Regions from separate parts of the Desulfosporosinus burensis genome, predicted to be linked through region 1. Evidence: a T-box and tRNA genes for the amino acid it is inferred to sense, from the RefSeq annotation. Region 1 holds a T-box; the other holds one or more tRNA genes.
What was found. The T-box of region 1 lies ahead of thrS (threonine--tRNA ligase). A T-box ahead of a tRNA ligase gene usually reads a tRNA of that ligase, here a tRNA-Thr.
Positions count from the first base shown of each region.

Region 2: it encodes a tRNA-Thr, which carries the amino acid that the T-box ahead of thrS (threonine--tRNA ligase) is inferred to sense. The anticodon was not compared.

Region 1 covers NZ_BAAHYN010000024.1:19,472-29,312, forward strand. Annotated here, with positions in the region: gene pheT (phenylalanine--tRNA ligase subunit beta) at 1-126, opposite strand, end outside; gene pheS (phenylalanine--tRNA ligase subunit alpha) at 139-1,161, opposite strand; gene ACYQ3Q_RS26870 (TrmH family RNA methyltransferase) at 1,577-2,371, opposite strand; gene rplT (50S ribosomal protein L20) at 2,453-2,812, opposite strand; gene rpmI (50S ribosomal protein L35) at 2,841-3,038, opposite strand; gene infC (translation initiation factor IF-3) at 3,060-3,575, opposite strand; ribosomal protein L20 leader region at 3,605-3,736, opposite strand; gene thrS (threonine--tRNA ligase) at 3,901-5,823, opposite strand; T-box leader at 5,872-6,095, opposite strand; gene ytxC (sporulation protein YtxC) at 6,143-7,015, opposite strand; gene speE (polyamine aminopropyltransferase) at 7,421-8,275, opposite strand; gene ACYQ3Q_RS26905 (aminotransferase class I/II-fold pyridoxal phosphate-dependent enzyme) at 8,279-9,730, opposite strand.
Region 2 covers NZ_BAAHYN010000004.1:331,989-341,829, forward strand. Annotated here, with positions in the region: gene rpoB (DNA-directed RNA polymerase subunit beta) at 1-3,130, opposite strand, end outside; gene rplL (50S ribosomal protein L7/L12) at 3,501-3,875, opposite strand; gene rplJ (50S ribosomal protein L10) at 3,933-4,460, opposite strand; ribosomal protein L10 leader region at 4,485-4,617, opposite strand; gene rplA (50S ribosomal protein L1) at 4,666-5,358, opposite strand; gene rplK (50S ribosomal protein L11) at 5,439-5,867, opposite strand; gene nusG (transcription termination/antitermination protein NusG) at 5,900-6,427, opposite strand; gene secE (preprotein translocase subunit SecE) at 6,470-6,691, opposite strand; gene rpmG (50S ribosomal protein L33) at 6,777-6,926, opposite strand; tRNA gene ACYQ3Q_RS09065 (tRNA-Met) at 7,149-7,223, opposite strand; tRNA gene ACYQ3Q_RS09070 (tRNA-Thr) at 7,338-7,413, opposite strand; gene sigH (RNA polymerase sporulation sigma factor SigH) at 7,522-8,172, opposite strand; gene rlmB (23S rRNA (guanosine(2251)-2'-O)-methyltransferase RlmB) at 8,474-9,244, opposite strand; gene thyX (FAD-dependent thymidylate synthase) at 9,241-9,841, opposite strand, start outside.

The DNA.
Region 1 (9,841 bases):
GAAACCTTTATTTAGATTCTCGACACCCTCTACTTCAATCCCACCACGGGTTAGGGTTTCCGCTAATTGTTCGGCACTCTGATCGACATCCACCAGCTCACGCAACCACTCCATACTGACTTTCATGACATTTCCCCCTTAAAACTGCTGCAAAAAGCGCAAATCATTATCAAATAAGAGTCTCATATCTTCAATCCCAAACTTCAGCATGGCAATACGCTCAACTCCCATACCAAAGGCAAAACCCGTCACTTCTTTTGGATCGTATCCGCCTGCTTCTAAAACCTTTGGATGAACCATTCCCGACCCCAAGACTTCAATCCAGCCGGTCCCTTTACAGAGACGGCATCCTACTCCCGCGCAAAGCATACAGGAAACATCCACTTCTGCACTGGGCTCTGTAAACGGGAAAAAGCTGGGTCTTAAACGAATCTCTCTAGATTCTCCAAACATTTGGCGAGAGAAATTTAAGAGAATCCCCTTAAGGTCTGACATGCGAATCCCATGATCCACTACAAGTCCTTCTACCTGGTGGAACATCGGAGAATGGGTTGCATCATCATCATTTCGATAGACTTTTCCCGGAGCAATGATTTTCACTGGAAGATGAGGAAAGAGCTTCTCCATCGTTCGAACCTGAACTGGAGAGGTTTGAGTGCGAAGCAAAATTTCTTCGGTAATATAGAAGGAATCCTGCATTTCACGAGCTGGATGTTCCTTCGGTAGATTAAGGGCTTCAAAGTTATAATAGTCCGACTCAATTTCGGGTCCTTCAGCAATTTGGAATCCCATACCTAAAAAGATATCTTCAATTTCTTCCATTACTTGGGTCAGAGGGTGATGATGTCCACGCGGAATACGCATTCCCGGTAATGTTATGTCGATGCGCTCCGAAGTCAACCTTTTCTCTAAGACCAAGGCTTCGAGCTCCGCACTACGCTCCTCCCAAGCTTGTTCTAAACGACTACGTACTTCATTAACCACTTGCCCCATAATCGGCCGTTCCTCAGGACTTAAGCTCCCCATTTGACGCAACATTGCAGTTAAAGTACCCTTTTTCCCGAGAATTTTCACTTTGAGCTCTTGGAGCGCTTCCGAACTCTCCAGCTCCTTCAGTACCCGTAACGTTTCCTCTCCAATGCGCTGTATTTCCTTTTTCAAGTTTAACCACCCTTTCCATTCAGACGCATTCCAACCCGATACATTCGGTGTCGTCGCCTTCGTTATATTGTTATTTTTAAAAAAGTCTTTAGATTTAGCTAAATAAAAAACACCCGCCCCTGCGAAAGGGACGAGAGTTCATTCTCGCGGTACCACCCTAGTTTGACCAAACCGGCCACACTTAAGTTCCTGTTAACGGAGGAGACCGGGTCTACCTACAAATCAGCAGACCACTCCCAGGTGAATTTTAACCTCTTCACATGATGAAGGAGGTGGATATCTTCTTAGCTGGCTCACAGTCTAGGCCACGCCTCCCTGAAAAGAAAAGACTCCATTTTAACCTGATCATCGTATTGTTATATGTAAATTTACGAAGAGAACGTTCACAGAAAATTATAGCATTCTCTACAGAGTTTTACAAGAAATCCCTTTGGCGTACAATTTCGTAGAGTAAGATACCCGTAGCCATGGCTACATTAAGGGACTCCACATTTTGAGCCATCGGTATCGTAACACGCTGAACATCCTCCGTTTTAAAGGATCGCGAAGGACCCTTGCCCTCATTCCCAACAATCAGCGCCAGTGGACCCTCTGATAAGGTGGTGCGGTAAACCGCTTCTCCCTGGATATCCCCCATGAAGACACTCAAACCGTGTTGATGACAAAATTCTAAGATATCTCCCGGTTGGCTTGAAGGCAGGATAATTAGCGAAAAAATAGCCCCCATCGTGCTGCGCAATACTTTAGAATTATAGACATCTACCGTCCCTGGGGTCATACAGACATAACGGACTCCTGCCGCCAACGCTGTACGCAAAATTGTGCCCAGATTTCCCGGATCCTGAATACCATCAATAATTAGCAAGACTGTTTGCTGGTCAATGGTTACCTCTGACCACGAGTGATTGGTTTGGCGTACAACCGCTAAAATCCCTTGCGGTTCTTCTGTCGCACTCATCTTGCGCAGAACCCGCTCATCCACTTCCTCAAAAGGGATACTTCGATCCCGTAACCCTTTTAGCAGAGACTGCCCGTCTAGTGGCTCACGGTCTAAACAAACATAGACCTTTTTGATCAGAGCATTTCTAGAAACTGCCTCCTCGACAAAGCGCCATCCTTCGACCACGAACAACTGAGCTTCTTCGCGAGCTTTACGTCGCTGTAAGGAGACAACATATTTTACCTGTTCATTCTGTAAAGACTCAATCATCCATGCACCTCCAGGAGCGAGTCAAGAAAGTTATACTTTCTGCCTAGTCCAAAAAGAGGATGCCTTCGCACCCTCTCTGTTTTAAGCCTTGATTTGTACCTTAGCGACATTGACAATTTCCGTAAACGCTGCAGCATCGCTGATTGCGAGTTCCGCCAGCATCTTGCGATTGACTGTAACTCCGGCTTTCTTCAAGCCGTCCATCATGCGACTATAGGATAAACCATTTATGCGGGCAGCTGCGTTGATTCTGGCGATCCAGAGCTTACGGAAGTTACCTTTGTTATCTTTTCTATGAGCATAGGAATAAGCTAAGGATTTTAGGACTTGTTCATTAGCTGGGCGGTAGAGTTTACTTTTTGCTCCACGGTATCCTTTAGCTAATTTTAATATTTTCTTGTGGCGAGCATGTTTGGTCATGCCTTTTTTTACACGGGCCATGTCAAAGACCTCCTTTTAACTCCAGTTTTTATAGATAAGCAATTAAATTTGCAATTCGTTTGGCATCAGATTTATGCATCACCGTAGATTTGCGCAAATTGCGTTTTGCCTTCGGCGACTTCTTCTCTAACATGTGGCTAGTGTATCCATGCATACGGATAATTTTGCCGGTTCCTGTTTTCTTAAAGCGCTTTGCTGCGCCTCGGTGGGTTTTCATTTTTGGCATTTCGTAATCCCCCTTTTGCTATTAATCGTGTTTGATTGAAGCTAAAATCATGATCATGTTTCGACCCTCAAGTTTTGCTTCGCGCTCAACCGTAGACTCGGCCTTACAAAACTCGGCGAGTCTCACGCATAAGGCTTTTCCAAGTTCCGGGTGGGTAACTTCCCTTCCACGGAACATGATCGTTACCTTTACTTTATCCCCCTCCAACAAAAAGCGTTGGGCGTTGCGGGCTTTGGTTTCGAAGTCGTGGTCCTCAATATTGGGACGCAACTTGACTTCTTTGATTTCCATGCTTTTTTGTTTTTTACGAGCTTCTTTGTCCCGTTTGGCTTGCTCGTATTTGTACTTGCCATAGTCCATTAGTTTGCAGACTGGGGGTTTGGCCGTCGGTGCAATCTCAACAAGATCTAACGATTTCTCGATTGCGAGGGTCAAGGCATCTCTAGTCGCCATGATCCCCAGTTGTTCCCCTTCTTCTCCGACGAGACGAACATCCCGAACCCGGATTTCGTCATTGAGTCTTAAGTCCTTGCTAATAAGAAACCACCTCCAAAATATTTATCAGCTCAAAACAAAAAAGACGGATGAATTACCACCCGTCTTCTATACAATCACGAGCAAAAATTAAGCTCAGGACCAGAAGATACCTTAACGACGAACGTCGTAAGGTGAGAAGCGGATGGCTTCTACTTGACTTAAACATCTTACATCAAAAGCTCTCTCCTGTCAATATAGTTATCTTTGGCATTTATTTACAAGTTACATCCAGATCTATTATCTTGACATCGGTTAATGATGCATGACCACACAATGGACATGCATCATCCTGCCATGTAATCCCTCAAATGCTTTTTTCTTAGGATTAGCCTTTTACAAGAAGTTTCTTACTCTTAATTTCTTCCAGGATTAACGTACTAAAGGCCTCAACCGCCATTTTTTCTCCGGCATCCCCCTGACCGTATCTGCGCACGGCCACCATATCAGAGTCAGCTTCCTGGTCCCCGACGACTAACGTATACGGAATCTTTTCAGTTTGAGCCTCTCGAATCTTATAGCTGATCTTTTCTTTGCGATCATCCGTTTCCACCCGAATATCCAGTTCATTGAGACGCGAAGCTAGGGATTTGGCATACTCATGGTGCCGCTCACTGATCGGCAGAATTCGAACCTGAGTTGGTGCCAGCCAGACAGGAAAGGCCCCTGCATAGTGCTCTGTCAGAAGTGCAATGAAGCGTTCGATACTTCCATACACAACCCGGTGAATCATGACTGGGCGATGCTTTTGACCGTCTTCACCGATATAGGATAAGTCAAACTTCTCAGGCATTTGAAAATCAAGTTGAATCGTTCCACACTGCCAGGTCCGATCGAGGCAATCCTTGACATGAAAATCGATTTTAGGTCCATAGAACGCTCCATCACCCGGATTAATCTTGTATTCGATTCCCTTATCTTCTAAGGCATCTTGAAGCGCCTTGGTGGCGGTTTCCCAATCCTCATCTGAACCCATGGAATCTTCAGGCCGGGTCGACAATTCCACTTTATACTCAAAACCAAACACTTTATAGAAATAGTCAACTAGTTCTATAACCCCAATGAGTTCTTCATTGATTTGAGAAGGAAGCATGAAAATATGCGCATCATCCTGAGTAAAGTTTCGAACACGTAGTAAGCCGTGGAGTGCACCCGAAAGTTCATGGCGATGTACAAGGCCCAGTTCCCCGACACGAAGCGGGAGGTCACGATAACTGCGCATTTTTGTCTTATACATGATCATGCCACCTGGACAGTTCATGGGTTTTACGCAAAAGTCCTGGTCATCAATTTCTGTGAAATACATGTTTTCCTTATAATGATTCCAGTGACCGGATTGTTCCCACATCGAACGATTCAGAATAATTGGGGTCTTAATCTCCTGGTACCCGCGTCGACGGTGTTCCTGTCGCCAAAAATCCTCCAGCGCATTGCGTAAGATCATGCCTTTAGGATGGAAAAATGGAAAACCGGGGCCCTCTTCGTGTAGGCTAAAGAGATCAAGCTCTAGACCGAGCTTACGATGGTCACGTCGCTTGGCTTCTTCCAACTTGAACAAGTGGTCTTCCAGATCTGCTGGTTTAGCAAATACGGTTCCATAGATGCGTTGAAGCATTTTATTCTTTTCACTCCCGCGCCAATAAGCACCCGCTAAGCTCATCAGCTTAAAGGCCTTAATATTAGCCGTGGAGGGAAGATGTGGCCCTGCACAAAGGTCTGTGAAGTTCCCTTGAGTGTACATTGAAATCGTAGCATCCTCAGGAAGGCCCTCAATGAGTTCAACCTTATATTTCTCTCCCAATGCACCAAAGTGAGAAAGTGCCTCAGCTCGGGTGACTTCTCTCCGTTGGAAAGAATGCTTTTCCTTGATAAGACGGTTCATTTCCTTCTCTATACTTACCAGATCCTCAGGAGTAAACACATGTTCAGAGTCAAAGTCATAGTAATACCCCTTGGCAATCGCAGGTCCAATTCCAAATTTTGTCCCTGGAAAAAGATTCCCTACGGCCTCGGCCATTAAATGGGCTGTGGAATGCCTTAAAACGTCTAACCCTTCGTCACTATCTATGGTTATGATCTCCACCGCCGCATCTTCCGTAAGTGGATAGGAAAGGTCCTTCGTCTTATCATTGACTTTCCCGGCTACCGCAACTTTCGCCAGTCCCCGAGAGATAGAAGATGCGAGTTCTACTATTGTCGTTCCTGGTTCAACCTCGCGAATTGAGCCGTCTTTTAAGGTGACCTTAAGCATTGATTTCACTCCTTAGTAAATTATTAAAAATAAAAAACTCTCGTCCCTGACAGGGACGAGAGTTCTACTCCCGTGGTTCCACCCAATTGAAAGGTTTAATATCGCACCTCTCACTCGATTTCCCTTAACGCGGGGTACGGCAGAGCTTACTAAAGTTCAGCCCAACACTCAAGGGTGGTTTTCTCCTGTGCGTCCGTGAGGAAAGCTTACAGCCTAGGCATTCCATCTCTTCCACGGTAGTTTCAGGATACTCTCCCTTTCAACGATTTTGACTAGATTTAACGAACTGACTTATTATAACAAGCCAATCTCATTTTTGTCAAAACTTTTCACATAGGGAACAACCTTGACAATCACAGACTCGATCTCCAAAAACACTCCGGATTGTTTGCAAGGTATCTTTGTAACCATCATAACGTATGTGCAGCGTAATTTGACGAGGTGCAACGGCTATTAAGGCACTGACCAATAGATCTTCATACCCTAGCTCATGAATATTGTCAAGCTGATAGTCTTCAAGGAACTGATGGGTTACTTGAACTCCTTCATTGTTATAGAGATGAAACTTACCTTTTGGTGTCATTCCGACATGTAAAAATTCCAGACGAGGTCTTTGACTCTCTACGAAGTGCTTTAACAGTTGGATAAATTCTAAATACTCTTTTTCAATAACGTACTCATCAATAGCATACTCCACTGCTTTGGATACTTCGTTTTTATACTCTTGTGCACGAAACCGTAAAAAACCCTCTATGTCAAAAACTGCGCTCTGATCTAAGCAACTTAAAATCTGGGTAACTAGGATTGTTTTACGGTTAACGCGATAACCACGAACTTGCCCTAGTCCTTGATTCAAATAGTCCACAGCCTTGTTGAGTATTATTTGCCAATTGGTTTCTTTTAAGTATTGCTTTTTTTTAAGTATTTGAACGATGTGGTCTCTTTCCCAATGCTGCAAAATCGTTTCTGCCAAGGCATTCGCTAAATAATAACGATGGATTTTTTGTACCATTCGCTCATTTTCAGTTTCATCCAACGAATTCTCTTGGAACTGACACTTAATGATCCAGCGTTTTCCCTGCTTATGTTCCACGATTTGAAAGGGGAGTTTTTCACGGTCGCGCAGTTCGAGTAAACGTGCACAGATGCTCTCCCGGTAGTATTGCGTTCCTAATTGCACGGAATGTTCCACTGGCACCCCTCCATAGTAAAGTATATGACCTTTTCTAAGGCATATTTCGGTTCGGCCAATCTATCAGCACTTTTTATTTTCGAAATACTTGGCACATTCCTTAATATTTCCAGAAACGCAATGTTTCATTCTTTTGCTATATGTACTGAATAATAAGCAAAGGGGTGCCTTCCGGCACCCCTTTGCTTATACTTTCTCAACTTAGCACAAAAGCCTCCCTGTTAAGGGAGACTTTCAGCTAATATATTATTTATTATTTACACTCTACATTTAGAACCATAGACGGTCACCAAGCCTTTTCACGACAATACCTATACCTCTTTTAAAAATGACGCTAACCTCTGGATAAGTTCAACTAGATTTCAGCAGGAGTAGAACTCCGCCTGAAGTAAGTTTCTATTTCTATTATTCCCCTGCATTTACCAGTAAATCTAGTACGTAGTTAGGCAGAGCAAAGCTTCCTCTATGAATCTCAGTGTTATAGTACTTTGTTTTCAATCCGAGACTGTTCCAAGCCTGGTCGTCAAGATCTGTCAGTGGATCATAAGTTTTAGAGGCAAAACCAAACAGCCAGTGACCTGAAGGATAAGTTGGAATGTGTGCTTGATAAACCCTACAAACCGGGAAATAGTCCTGAATACGCTTATGAGCTCTTTGCATGGACTTAGCATACTCATTATAATAGGGGCTTTCATGCTGGTTAACCAGGATGCCATCCTCTTTTAAAGCCTTAGAGCAGTTGCCATAAAATTCTTTAGTAAACAGCCCTTCCCCTGGTCCGAAGGGATCGGTCGAATCAACGATAATTAAATCATACTCGTTTGCTTTGGAGCGAACAAATTTTAGTCCGTCTTCAAAATACAGGTTTACTCTTGGGTCATCCAACTTGCAGGCGGTCTGGGGCAAATATTCTCTACACACATCCACAACCATTTTATCTATTTCCACCATGTCAATATTTTCAATGGTACTATAGCGCGTCAGTTCTCTTACCGTTCCGCCATCGCCTGCGCCGATCACCAAGACATTCTTAATCTTTGGGTTAGTGGCCATAGGCACATGAACAATCATATCATGATAAATAAATTCGTCCTTTTCAGTAACCATCATTAAGCCGTCCAGGGTAAAAAAGGTACCGAATTCTTTAGAGATAAAGACGTCGATTCTCTGGAACTCGCTCTGACCTGTATAAAGGGGCTTATCCACTTTAATGGAAAAGCGAACGTTGTCTGTGTGCGGTTCGGTATACCATAATTCCATTGTTTATTCCTCCACTACTCTGATGTTTTCAATGGTCATATCTTCTGTTCCTGTCAGGAAACAGCCTTTGGCCTTAGCATAGGCGATATAGTCAATGATTTCCTCAGTTATCTGCTCTCCTGGGGCTAAAATAGGAATACCTGGCGGATAAGCCATAACAAACTCTCCACTTATACACCCTGTGCTGGCTTCGATAGCCACTGAACGCTGATCGGTATAGAAGGCTCGCTGGGGGGCCATCACTACCTCTGGATTAATATATTCATGATCAAGCATTCCCGTTTTGTCCCTGATATATATTCTTTTTATTTCAGACAAAGAAGATACAAGACGTTCCAAGGCCAAGGCACGATCCCCAACTGAAATGATGGCTAAAATATTACCGATATCTCCAAATTCGATTTGAATTCCGTAATCATCACGAAGAATGTCATAAACCTCAATTCCTGCCAAGCCAATTTCTCTGGTATGGACAGAAAGTTTAGTTTGATCAAAATCAAACACCGAATTTCCATTAATAAGTTCTGTAGAAAAAGCATAGTATCCACCAATTTTATTGATCTCTTCTCGTGCATAGTTGGCAAGAGAAGAGGCTTTTGCGAAAATGCTTTTACCATCTAGTGCTAGGTTGCGTCTAGAAATATCTAGCGAAGAAAGCAGCAGATATGAGCCGCTAGTAGTTTGGGTCAGGTTAATCGTTTGCCGCACATGACCTGTGCTAAGGCGAGCATTTTTTAACAAAAATGAGCTTTGAGTCAACGACCCACCTGTTTTATGCATGCTGACTGCAGACATATCGGCTCCTGCTGCCATTGCGCTGATTGGCATATCCGCTCCGAAGTAGAAATGGGTTCCATGCGCCTCATCAGCCAGAACAAACATATTATGTCGATGAGCAAGCTCAGTAATGGCCTTTAAGTCGGAGCAAATACCGTAATAGGTAGGATTATTGACAAAGATTGCTTTGGCATCTGGATTTCTATCGATGGCACTTTTCACCTCGTCAATATACATGCCTAATGGTATCCCCAACTTATTATTGACACCGGGATTCACATAAACGGGAATTGCCCCACTGATGATAAGGGCATTAATGGCACTTCTGTGAACATTACGTGGCATAATAATTTTGTCGCCCTGTTTGCATACACTCATAATCATCGCCTGAACGGCTGATGTGGTGCCGTTGACCATAAAAAAGGCGTGATGTGCGCCAAAAGCATCTGCGGCCAGTTCCTCGGCTTCTTTTATTACAGAGACGGGATGTGCGAGATTATCTAGCGGCTTCATAGAATTAACATCAACCGAAAGGCATTTCTCACCTAAAAATTCTGTGAGCTCGGGGTTTCCTCTACCTTGCTTATGTCCCGGCACGTCAAACGGTACCACCCGCATAGATTTGTATTTTAGCAATGCTTCATAAATTGGTGCCTTGCCTTGCCAAAGTAAATGCATAAAAACCACCACCTTCCATTCCATAATCAGAGCCATTCATTCCACTATATATTTCGATCGTCTCCTTGCAGAGATCATTCATTAGTAGCACGTCTCGCTAAAAACAACCCT
Region 2 (9,841 bases), on a different contig from region 1:
GTCCCAAACTCTGCATTTCTTTGATCAAAACCTTAAAGGATTCGGGTATTCCTGGTTCAGGGATATTCTCTCCTTTAACGATCGCTTCATACGTCTTCACACGTCCTACAACGTCGTCCGATTTTACCGTTAGAATTTCTTGCAGAGTATATGCTGCTCCATAGGCCTCCAGTGCCCAAACTTCCATCTCTCCAAAGCGTTGGCCACCGAACTGCGCTTTACCACCTAACGGCTGCTGTGTCACGAGAGAGTAAGGACCTGTCGAACGGGCATGAATCTTATCGTCCACCAAATGGTGAAGCTTAAGCACATACATATAGCCCACTGTGATCTTGCTGTCGAAGGGATCTCCTGTACGACCATCGTACAGGACGGTCTTACCATCACTTGAAAGACCTGCTTTCTCCAAAGTTTCAAAAATATCATCTTCAGTGGCACCGTCAAAGACTGGGGTCGCGATTCGAATCCCTAGGGCCTTGGCCGCCCGACCGAGGTGAGTTTCTAAAACCTGACCGATATTCATTCGCGAAGGCACGCCTAGGGGATTGAGCACAATTTCAATCGGTGTACCATCCGGCATGAACGGCATATCCTCTTGACGCATGATTCTCGAAATAACCCCTTTGTTTCCATGGCGACCAGCTACCTTATCACCCACTGAGATTTTTCGCTTTTGAGCAATGTAAACGCGCACAAGTTGATTGACTCCTGGAGATAATTCATCGCCGTTTTCACGCGTAAAGACCTTCACATCGACAATTTTACCCGCTTCACCGTGCGGTACTCGCAAGGAAGTATCCCGTACTTCACGCGCTTTTTCTCCGAAAATTGCTCGGAGTAGACGCTCTTCTGCCGTTAACTCAGTTTCACCCTTAGGAGTAACTTTTCCGACTAAAATGTCTCCGGGACGAACTTCTGCTCCGATGCGTATAATTCCACGCTCGTCAAGATCTTTTAAAACATCTTCCCCGACGTTGGGGATGTCGCGTGTAATTTCCTCGGGTCCAAGTTTCGTATCCCGTGCGTCTGATTCATATTCTTCTATATGAATGGAAGTGTAATAATCCTCTCTGACGAGCTTTTCACTAATCAGGATTGCGTCCTCATAGTTATATCCTTCCCAAGTCATAAAGGCGACCAGAACATTACGCCCTAAGGCCAGTTCACCATGGTCTGTGGATGGCCCATCTGCGATGATCTGACTGGCCTCCACCACTTCCCCTTTCATAACAATGGGTCGCTGGTTAATGCAGGTCCCTTGGTTAGACCGTGAATATTTGAGGAGTTTATGTTTCTCGGTTGTACCATCTGCACGAAGGACAATAATCTCATCCGCAGTAGCTCGTTCCACAACTCCTGCTTGTTTGGTTATCGCACAAACACCAGAGTCTTTCGCTGTTTTATACTCCATGCCTGTACCGACGTAAGGAGAGTCCGTACGTAATAGTGGTACTGCCTGTCGTTGCATGTTAGAGCCCATTAGAGCCCGGTTGGCATCATCATGTTCGAGGAATGGAATAAGCGCGGTGGCGATGGATACCATTTGTTTAGGGGATACGTCCATGTAATCAACCTGATTCGGCGAGACATGAACAAAGTCAGGTCCATGACGACCGTCAATTTTTTCTCCTAAAAACTTACCGTCAGCATCTAGTGGTGCATTGGCCTGAGCTACGACATACTTTTCTTCCTCGTCAGCGGTTAAGTAATGGATCTCGTCTGTAACTCTGCCGTTCTCTTTATCCGCCATCCGGTATGGGGCTTCTATGAATCCATAGGGATTGATCCGTCCGAAGGTGCTTAGGCTACCAATCAAACCAATGTTTGGGCCCTCTGGTGTCTCTACAGGACACATCCTGCCATAATGGGAATGATGGACATCGCGCACTTCAAAACCTGCGCGCTCTCTGCTCAATCCTCCCGGTCCCAAGGCACTCAAGCGGCGTTTATGGGTTAATTCGGCCAAAGGATTTGTCTGGTCCATAAATTGAGATAGCTGGCTACTACCAAAAAACTCCTTGATTGCTGCCACAACAGGACGAATGTTGATTAAGACTTGAGGAGTAATGACCTCGACATCCTGAATCGTCATCCGTTCGCGCACGACACGTTCCATACGTGACAATCCAATACGAAATTGATTCTGAAGAAGTTCTCCTACCGAGCGCAACCTACGATTGCCCAAGTGGTCAATATCATCTTTAGAACCTTCTCCATTCATCAAGGCTAGCATCCGTTGGACGCTGGCTATGATGTCCCCACGCGTCAAGTGACGCACATCCATGGGTATATCCAAACCCAACTTTTTATTGAGTTTATAGCGGCCTACCTTCGCTAGATCATAGCGTTTGGCGTCAAAGAACAGCGCTTCCAAAAGTGAGCGCGCGCTGTCAACTGTCGGGGGTTCACCCGGCCTTAAGCGCTTGTAAATTTCGACCAAGGCTTCTTCGGTTGACTCTGAGTTATCTCTTTCTAAAGTTGCACGGATATATTCGTTATCATTAAATAACTCTAGTATTTGTCCGTTACTGGCATATCCTAAAGCTCGAATAAGGACAGTCCCCGGCAATTTCCGAGTCCGGTCAACCCTTACAAAGATATTATCGTTGATATCCGTTTCAAATTCTAGCCATGCCCCACGATTCGGAATTACCGTTGCTCCAAAGAGCTTCTTCCCGCTCGGATCAATTTGCTCAGCATAGTAGACTCCCGGTGATCTTACAAGTTGGCTGACAATAACCCGTTCGGCTCCATTGATAATAAAGGTGCCCTTGTCTGTCATCAACGGGAAATCCCCCATAAAGACTTCCTGTTCTTTTACTTCACCAGTTTCCTTGTTAATCAGACGTACCTTTACTCGCAGAGGTGCTGCAAAGGTAACATCACGTTCCTTGCATTCCTCCACCTGGTATTTAGCTTCTCCTAAGCTATAATCAACAAATTCCAAAACGAGATTGCCTGTGAAATCTTGAATCGGCGAAATATCGCGGAACATATCGCGCAACCCTTCATCAAGAAACCAACGATAGGAGTTCTGCTGGATTTCAATCAAATTTGGCATGTCTAGGACTTCTCGAATTCTGGAATAACTCCAGCGTTCTCTCGTCCCAACCTTAACAGGATAGAACATGTACGTTTCACCCCTCAGTGCGGTTTTCTCTCATTGAGGATAATATATTGACATATACAGCCAAAAGCAAGGCCTTAAAAAGAACCTCGCTTAACTGTTTATGATGTTCCACCATCATTCCGACAATTTCAAAGATAATGTCTCCTTATTATCTAATGCTTGCATTGATTGCCATACCATGGACTTATTACGTAATAAATTCCAATTATCCATAGTAACATTTATAAAGTATAACAAAATCAGAGTATGTTGTCAAGTAATTTCTAAGCTTCTTTTCGTTCAATTTACCATATTCTTTTGAAGTATTTTAATTGAATAAAACAAAGAAGAAGGTACCCTCCAAGAGAGAGTACCTTCTCTATTACTAAACTTACTTAACTTCTACAGTCGCACCAGCTTCAGTTAATTTAGCCTTTAAAGCTTCTGCTTCATCTTTGGAGATTTTCTCTTTGACTGCCTTTGGAGCATTGTCAACGAGATCTTTAGCTTCTTTGAGACCTAAGCCAGTTGCTTCACGTACTACTTTGATAACTCCAATTTTGGAAGCTCCACAGTTCATGAGCATAACGTCGAATTCGGTTTTCTCTTCAACTTCTTCAGCCACTGCAACTGCAGCCACACCAGCAACAGCTACAGGAGCAGCTGCACTTACACCAAATTCTACTTCGAATGCCTTTACGAGTTCGGATAATTCGAGGACAGTTAGACCTTTAACACTTTCGAGAATTTCATTTACTTTAGACATTTTTATTTCCCCCTTAATATTATGAAGCTTTTCTTATAAATTACTCAAACTATTAAATTATTGAGCTTCCTTGAGTTTGCGTACCTCTTCCAATGCGTATCCCATTTTTCGGATCGGCCCTTGGAGAACATTGACCATACCAACAAGAGGAGCCTGCATTCCGCGTAAAACCATAGTGAGCAGCACTTCGCGGGACGGTAGATCGGCTAGAGCTTTAACACCCTCAGGCCCAATTACTTTCCCTTCTAAGACACCAGCTTTAATTTGGAATTTCTTCAGTTTATTAACTTTGGCAAATTCCATTAACACTTTAGCTGGAGCGACAGGATCTGCACTAAAAGCTAGCGCTGTTGGCCCTTTAAGATAAGAATCGAGCCCTTCAACCCCTAGTTCATCAGCAGCACGACGCACGAGTGTATTTTTCATAACCCGATACTCTACTCCTGCTTGGCGCAGTTGAGAACGCAATTGCGTTACTTGGGCTACGGTCAGTCCACGATAATCTGCTAAGACAACCCCGGAAGCTTGCTGGAGCTTTTCCTTAATCTCCGAGACAACCAGACCTTTTTCTTCAAAATTAGGCATTCTGTGTACCTCCTTCCTTCTGATAAACTCATCAAAAAACCTCCGCTGTTGCAGAGGTTAAGAATGCCAAATAAGTATCTATCGGCTAGTCTTCCAACCTCGGCAGGACATTAAGCCTTACGGCACCTGCTTTCTACAGCGGACTTTATTTAAATCTTGGTAAGCATATCCTACTTGCAAAACAATGTCAAGAACCAAAAAACTATTAGAGTGCTTTCAGAGGGTTAATTCGTACACCAGGACCCATTGTCGAGGTGACTGTAACACTTCGAATAAACTGACCCTTAGCAGCAGAAGGCTTCGCTTTCACTAAAGTTTCCGCTAATGTACGGTAGTTCTCAAATAGTTGTTCCGTGCCAAACGATACTTTACCGATCGGAGCATGGATAATACCTGACTTTTCTGCGCGGTATTCAATCTTACCAGCTTTAATCTCTTTGATCGCACGAGTTACATCAGGGGTAACTGTTCCAGTTTTAGGGTTTGGCATAAGTCCTTTTGGTCCGAGAACTCGTCCCAATTTACCTACCATGCCCATCATGTCTGGAGTTGCAACAACGACTTCGAAGCCGAACCAACCTTGCTCGATCTTCGCAATCATATCCTCGGCTCCAACAAAATCTGCGCCAGCTAACTCTGCTTCCTTGGCTTTATCCCCTTTAGCAAATACCAAAACTGACCGGGTTTTACCCGTGCCATTCGGGAGCACAATTGCACCACGAATTTGTTGGTCTGCATGACGGGTATCAATACCTAATTTGAAGGCAACTTCAACTGTTTCGTCAAATTTCGCTTTTGCGTTAGCTTTCACAATTTCTATGGCCTCTGTGGGCTCATAGAGTGTCGCGCGTTCAAACGACTTAATAGCTTCCTGATACCTTTTTCCAACTTTAGCCATTCTTTTAACCTCCTAGTGGTAATGCGGGCTAAGCCCTCCCACAATTAATTTAGTCCTACTGTCAGAAGCATGAACTATCTTTAACCTTCAACGATATCGATACCCATACTTCGCGCCGTACCTTCAACCATGCGCATTGCTGCTTCGATACTTGCTGCGTTCAGATCCTTCATCTTAATATCCGCGATTTCGCGAACTTTTGATTTTGGAAGACTTGCAACTTTTTTACGATTTGGTTCAGCCGAGCCTGAATTGATGTTAGCCATTTTCTTCAATAGCACAGCGGCTGGTGGTGTTTTGGTAATAAAGGTAAAGGAGCGATCCTCATAGACTGTAATCTCAACCGGAATAATTAAGCCTGCTTGATCCTTTGTGCGCTCATTGTATTCTTTGCAGAAGCCCATAATATTGACTCCATGCTGACCTAGAGCCGGACCAACTGGAGGTGCCGGTGTCGCTTTTCCTGCTGTTATCGCTAATTTTACCATCCCAATTACTTTTTTCGCCATTGTCATTACACCTCCTTGATAGGATAATCTTATTAATCTAGTTTTTGAACTTGTGTGAATTCAAGTTCAACCGGAGTCTCTCGCCCAAACATGGATACTTCAACACGCAATTTCGCTTTGTCAGCAAGAATCTCGCGGACTACCCCAACAAAATCCTTAAAGGGACCTGCGATGACCTGGACACTTTGATTAATCTCAAATTCAATCCGAGTATGGATCTCATCCATTCCCATCTGTTGCAAAATCTTGATTACTTCAGTTTCCAGCAATGGAATCGGCTTAGTACCAGTTCCAACGAAGCCAGTTACACCAGGGGTATTACGCACTACATACCATGAATCATCAGTCATTTCCATTTCCACGAGTACATAACCCGGGTATACTTTACGCTTCGTAATTTTCTGCTTTCCGTTCTTGAACTCGATTTCATCTTCCATCGGAACAAGTACTCGGAAGATCTTTTCTTCCATGTTCATGGATTCGACTCGTTTTTCAAGATTCATCTTTACTTTGTTCTCATAGCCAGAGTACGTATGAATAACAAACCAATCTTTTGCCATTTCCCAGGGACCTCCTCAGACTCTGCCGCAGAAACTCGCCAGTTAGGGCAGCAGCTTGGTCAAGACCGCGCTTAGACCACTATCCACAATCCACATTAGAATGGATACAATCGTCACCGCTAAGAACACAACTCCTGTGTAGGTGAGCAATTGCATACGGCTTGGCCAATGAACCTTTTTTAACTCGCTCAAAACCCCGCGGAAATACTCCGCAGCCTTTTCCTTCTGACGCTGAGCATTAGCCGGTTTCTTCAACTCGCCCATCACTTCACATCCTTAACACGACATCGATGCCATCAACCAGTGACAACGCCTCCTGGCGTACCTTTAAACCATTGCAAAAAAAAAATTACTTGGTTTCCTTATGGAGAGTATGGCTTTTGCAGAACTTGCAAAACTTTTGAGCTTCCAAGCGATCAGGGTTATTTTTCTTATTCTTCATCGTAGCATAGTTACGGTGCTTGCAATCCGTACACGCTAATATAATGCCAACACGCATTCACGAACACCTCCCGGACAACGGTAGGACGCTGTATTTTAATCGGTTACTCAAAATACTTTATCATAAGACAATTCCACTGTCAAGAGAAAAGTCTTATAAAGAAAACTTGGCTGGTGCCGAGCTTCAGCGAAGGCGGCCGCCTTAGTTGCACTTATGCACTGGCAAAATTTTCCGATAAAGCGTATAACAAAAAAGACAGCCTTGCTGTCTAAGATTACTTGGTTGCGGGGGCCGGATTTGAACCGACGACCTTCGGGTTATGAGCCCGACGAGCTACCACTGCTCCACCCCGCGACGATCTTTGGCGATTGTACTAAGTGGCGTTTCGACATCCACTCATCCAGCAAAGTTACCATCCGGCATAAAAGCATCGATTGCGTCTTGACCCTACAATCCTCAAATTGTTGATGGAGCCAACGATGGGACTCGAACCCGCAACCTACTGATTACAAATCAGTTGCTCTACCAATTGAGCTACGTCGGCATTGTCCGTTGCAAAAGAATGATCTCTTTGCTAGATCATTCATCGCTAAGCACTATTGCAGTTTACCACTTATTAATACAGAATGCAAGTAATTTATTTTAGGTAAAATTATCCATCGCGTCGTTCGAGGTAACGCTCAAGTTTTCTCTTGACCCTCTGCAACGCGTTGTCAATCGACTTTACATGCCTCTTTAAATCTACTGCAATTTCCTGGTAAGACTTTCCTTCTAAGTAGGACATTAATACTTTCCATTCAAGCGAACTTAGGATTTCGCCCATTTTTTCCTCAATGTCGTCAAATTCTTCTCGACTAATAATGAGTTCTTCAGGATCTGTAATTCGAGTTCCCGATATCACATCAAGTAGAGTTCTGTCAGAATCTTCGTCATAAATGGGTTTGTTTAGGGATACATAGGAGTTTAGCGGAATATGCTTTTGCCTTGTTGCAGTTTTAATCGCCGTAATGATCTGACGAGTTATGCATAATTCGGCAAAGGCCCGAAAGGACGAGAGTTTGTCACCCCGAAAATCCCGGATTGCCTTATAGAGTCCAATCATACCCTCTTGGATAATATCTTCACGATCAGCTCCAATAAGAAAGTACGAACGTGCTTTTGCCCTAACAAAGTTTTTATATTTGTTAATTAAGTACTCTAGTGCTATAGCGTCGCCTTCCTTGGCAAGCTCAACTACCTCTTCATCCACGATTACGTCGATGATCTCGCACTCTGTTAGTTCTGATTGGGCTTGAAGAGTCAAAGTTGATCCCCCCTACAATGTCGTCAAGAAGAAGACGCTATCTCGCGTAGCCCTCGTCCACGAGAACATTATCATTATACTCGACCCTAAAGAAAAGCGTCAAGGCGAAGTTTTGGTTCTTCTGTCGCTATTAGCGAGGCTCAAGGCGCCAAGTCAGAAGATTGAGGCCCGGAGTTCTCTGCAAACGTAGCTATTCAGGGGCTTCGAGACACTAGGGGCTAAATTCAAGTTGGTATTGTTTGGAAGTTAAAGTTTTCAAAATCACACCTCACCCCGTGTTTCGTCCATCGCGCCTCGTGCTTTACCCCTCTTGCTTTACCCCTCGCGCTTCGCGCCTTGAACTTGCTCTTTGTCTAAGTACTTCATAAAGCATGATCGACCCTGCAACGCTAGCGTTTAAGGAACTGACCTTACCTTTCATAGGTATACTGACAATCTCGTCACAACTTTCTCGGAGTAAACGGCTGATACCTTTTCCCTCGCTGCCAATGACGATGACTCGAGAACCAGTGAGATCTGCTTCAAAAACAGCTTTTCCTCCTGCTTCTGCCCCAGATACCCAACACCCTCTCTTCTTCAAGTCTTTTAGTGTTTGAACCAAATTGCTAACTCGGGCCACTAGCACATGTTCCACTGCCCCTGCCGAGGTTTTGGCTACTGTACCTGTCAAGGTAACACTTCGACGTTTTGGAATAATCACCCCATGGGCCCCGACAGCGTCCACTGTTCTCAGCAATGCCCCCAAGTTATGGGGGTCTTCGATCTCATCAAGCATTAATATAAAGGGGTCCTCTTGCCGCTCCTCAGCCACGGCTAGGATATCCTCAATAGTGGCATACTCCCTTGCCGCGACATAAGCAAGCATTCCCTGGTGCCGTTCACGATTGGTCAAGCGGTCTAGAGTCTGACGGTCCACAAATTGATACGGAATATTTCGTTCATGCAGCAAAGCAACAATGTCTTGATTCCGCCCGCTGGGTCCTTCCGCAAGAAAGAGGACTTTATTAATGGGTTTTCCGCTTTTTAAAAGTTCTATCACGGGATTTTTTCCATAAACCATTTCGTCGTTCAAGTAGCTTCCTTCTTTCCTTCGAGGGTTTTTAATCTTCCGCAACTATAAGTACCCTGATGACAGACTCCCCTAGTGATGCAGGTTGGACCTGCTTCGCAGAAGAGATTTGGAGCTACCTCCCGAACTAACTCCAACATCTTTTCTGCCAAAGAACGAATCTCCCACTGAGCTCTTATACAGGTTCGATGTTCAAAGAAATTCAATAACGATCGGACGTTAAATGAAGCCATCAGAGAAGTGGTACAAGCGTTCGGTAAAACATAGCGTGCATCCTCGGCTGGCACGCAATTCAAAAGTTCCTGATAGTCCTCCTGTAGACGAGCCATAACCATCTCAAAACGTTCTAAGGCCTCCGGATTCCGTTTTACACTCGGTGGAATAACAAACTTAAATCCCTTCTCAGCGACATAGCGCTGAGAACGTTGAGAATAACTAGCAATTCGATGGCGCACAAGCTGATGAGATAGGGCTCTTGAAACGCCATCGATTGAAAATTGAAAACTCACATGTTCAAAAGGAGAAAGATGACCCATTTCCTGCAACTTTCGGACAAAACTTGCCACCCTATCATCGTCTAATTGATCTAATAAATCGGAT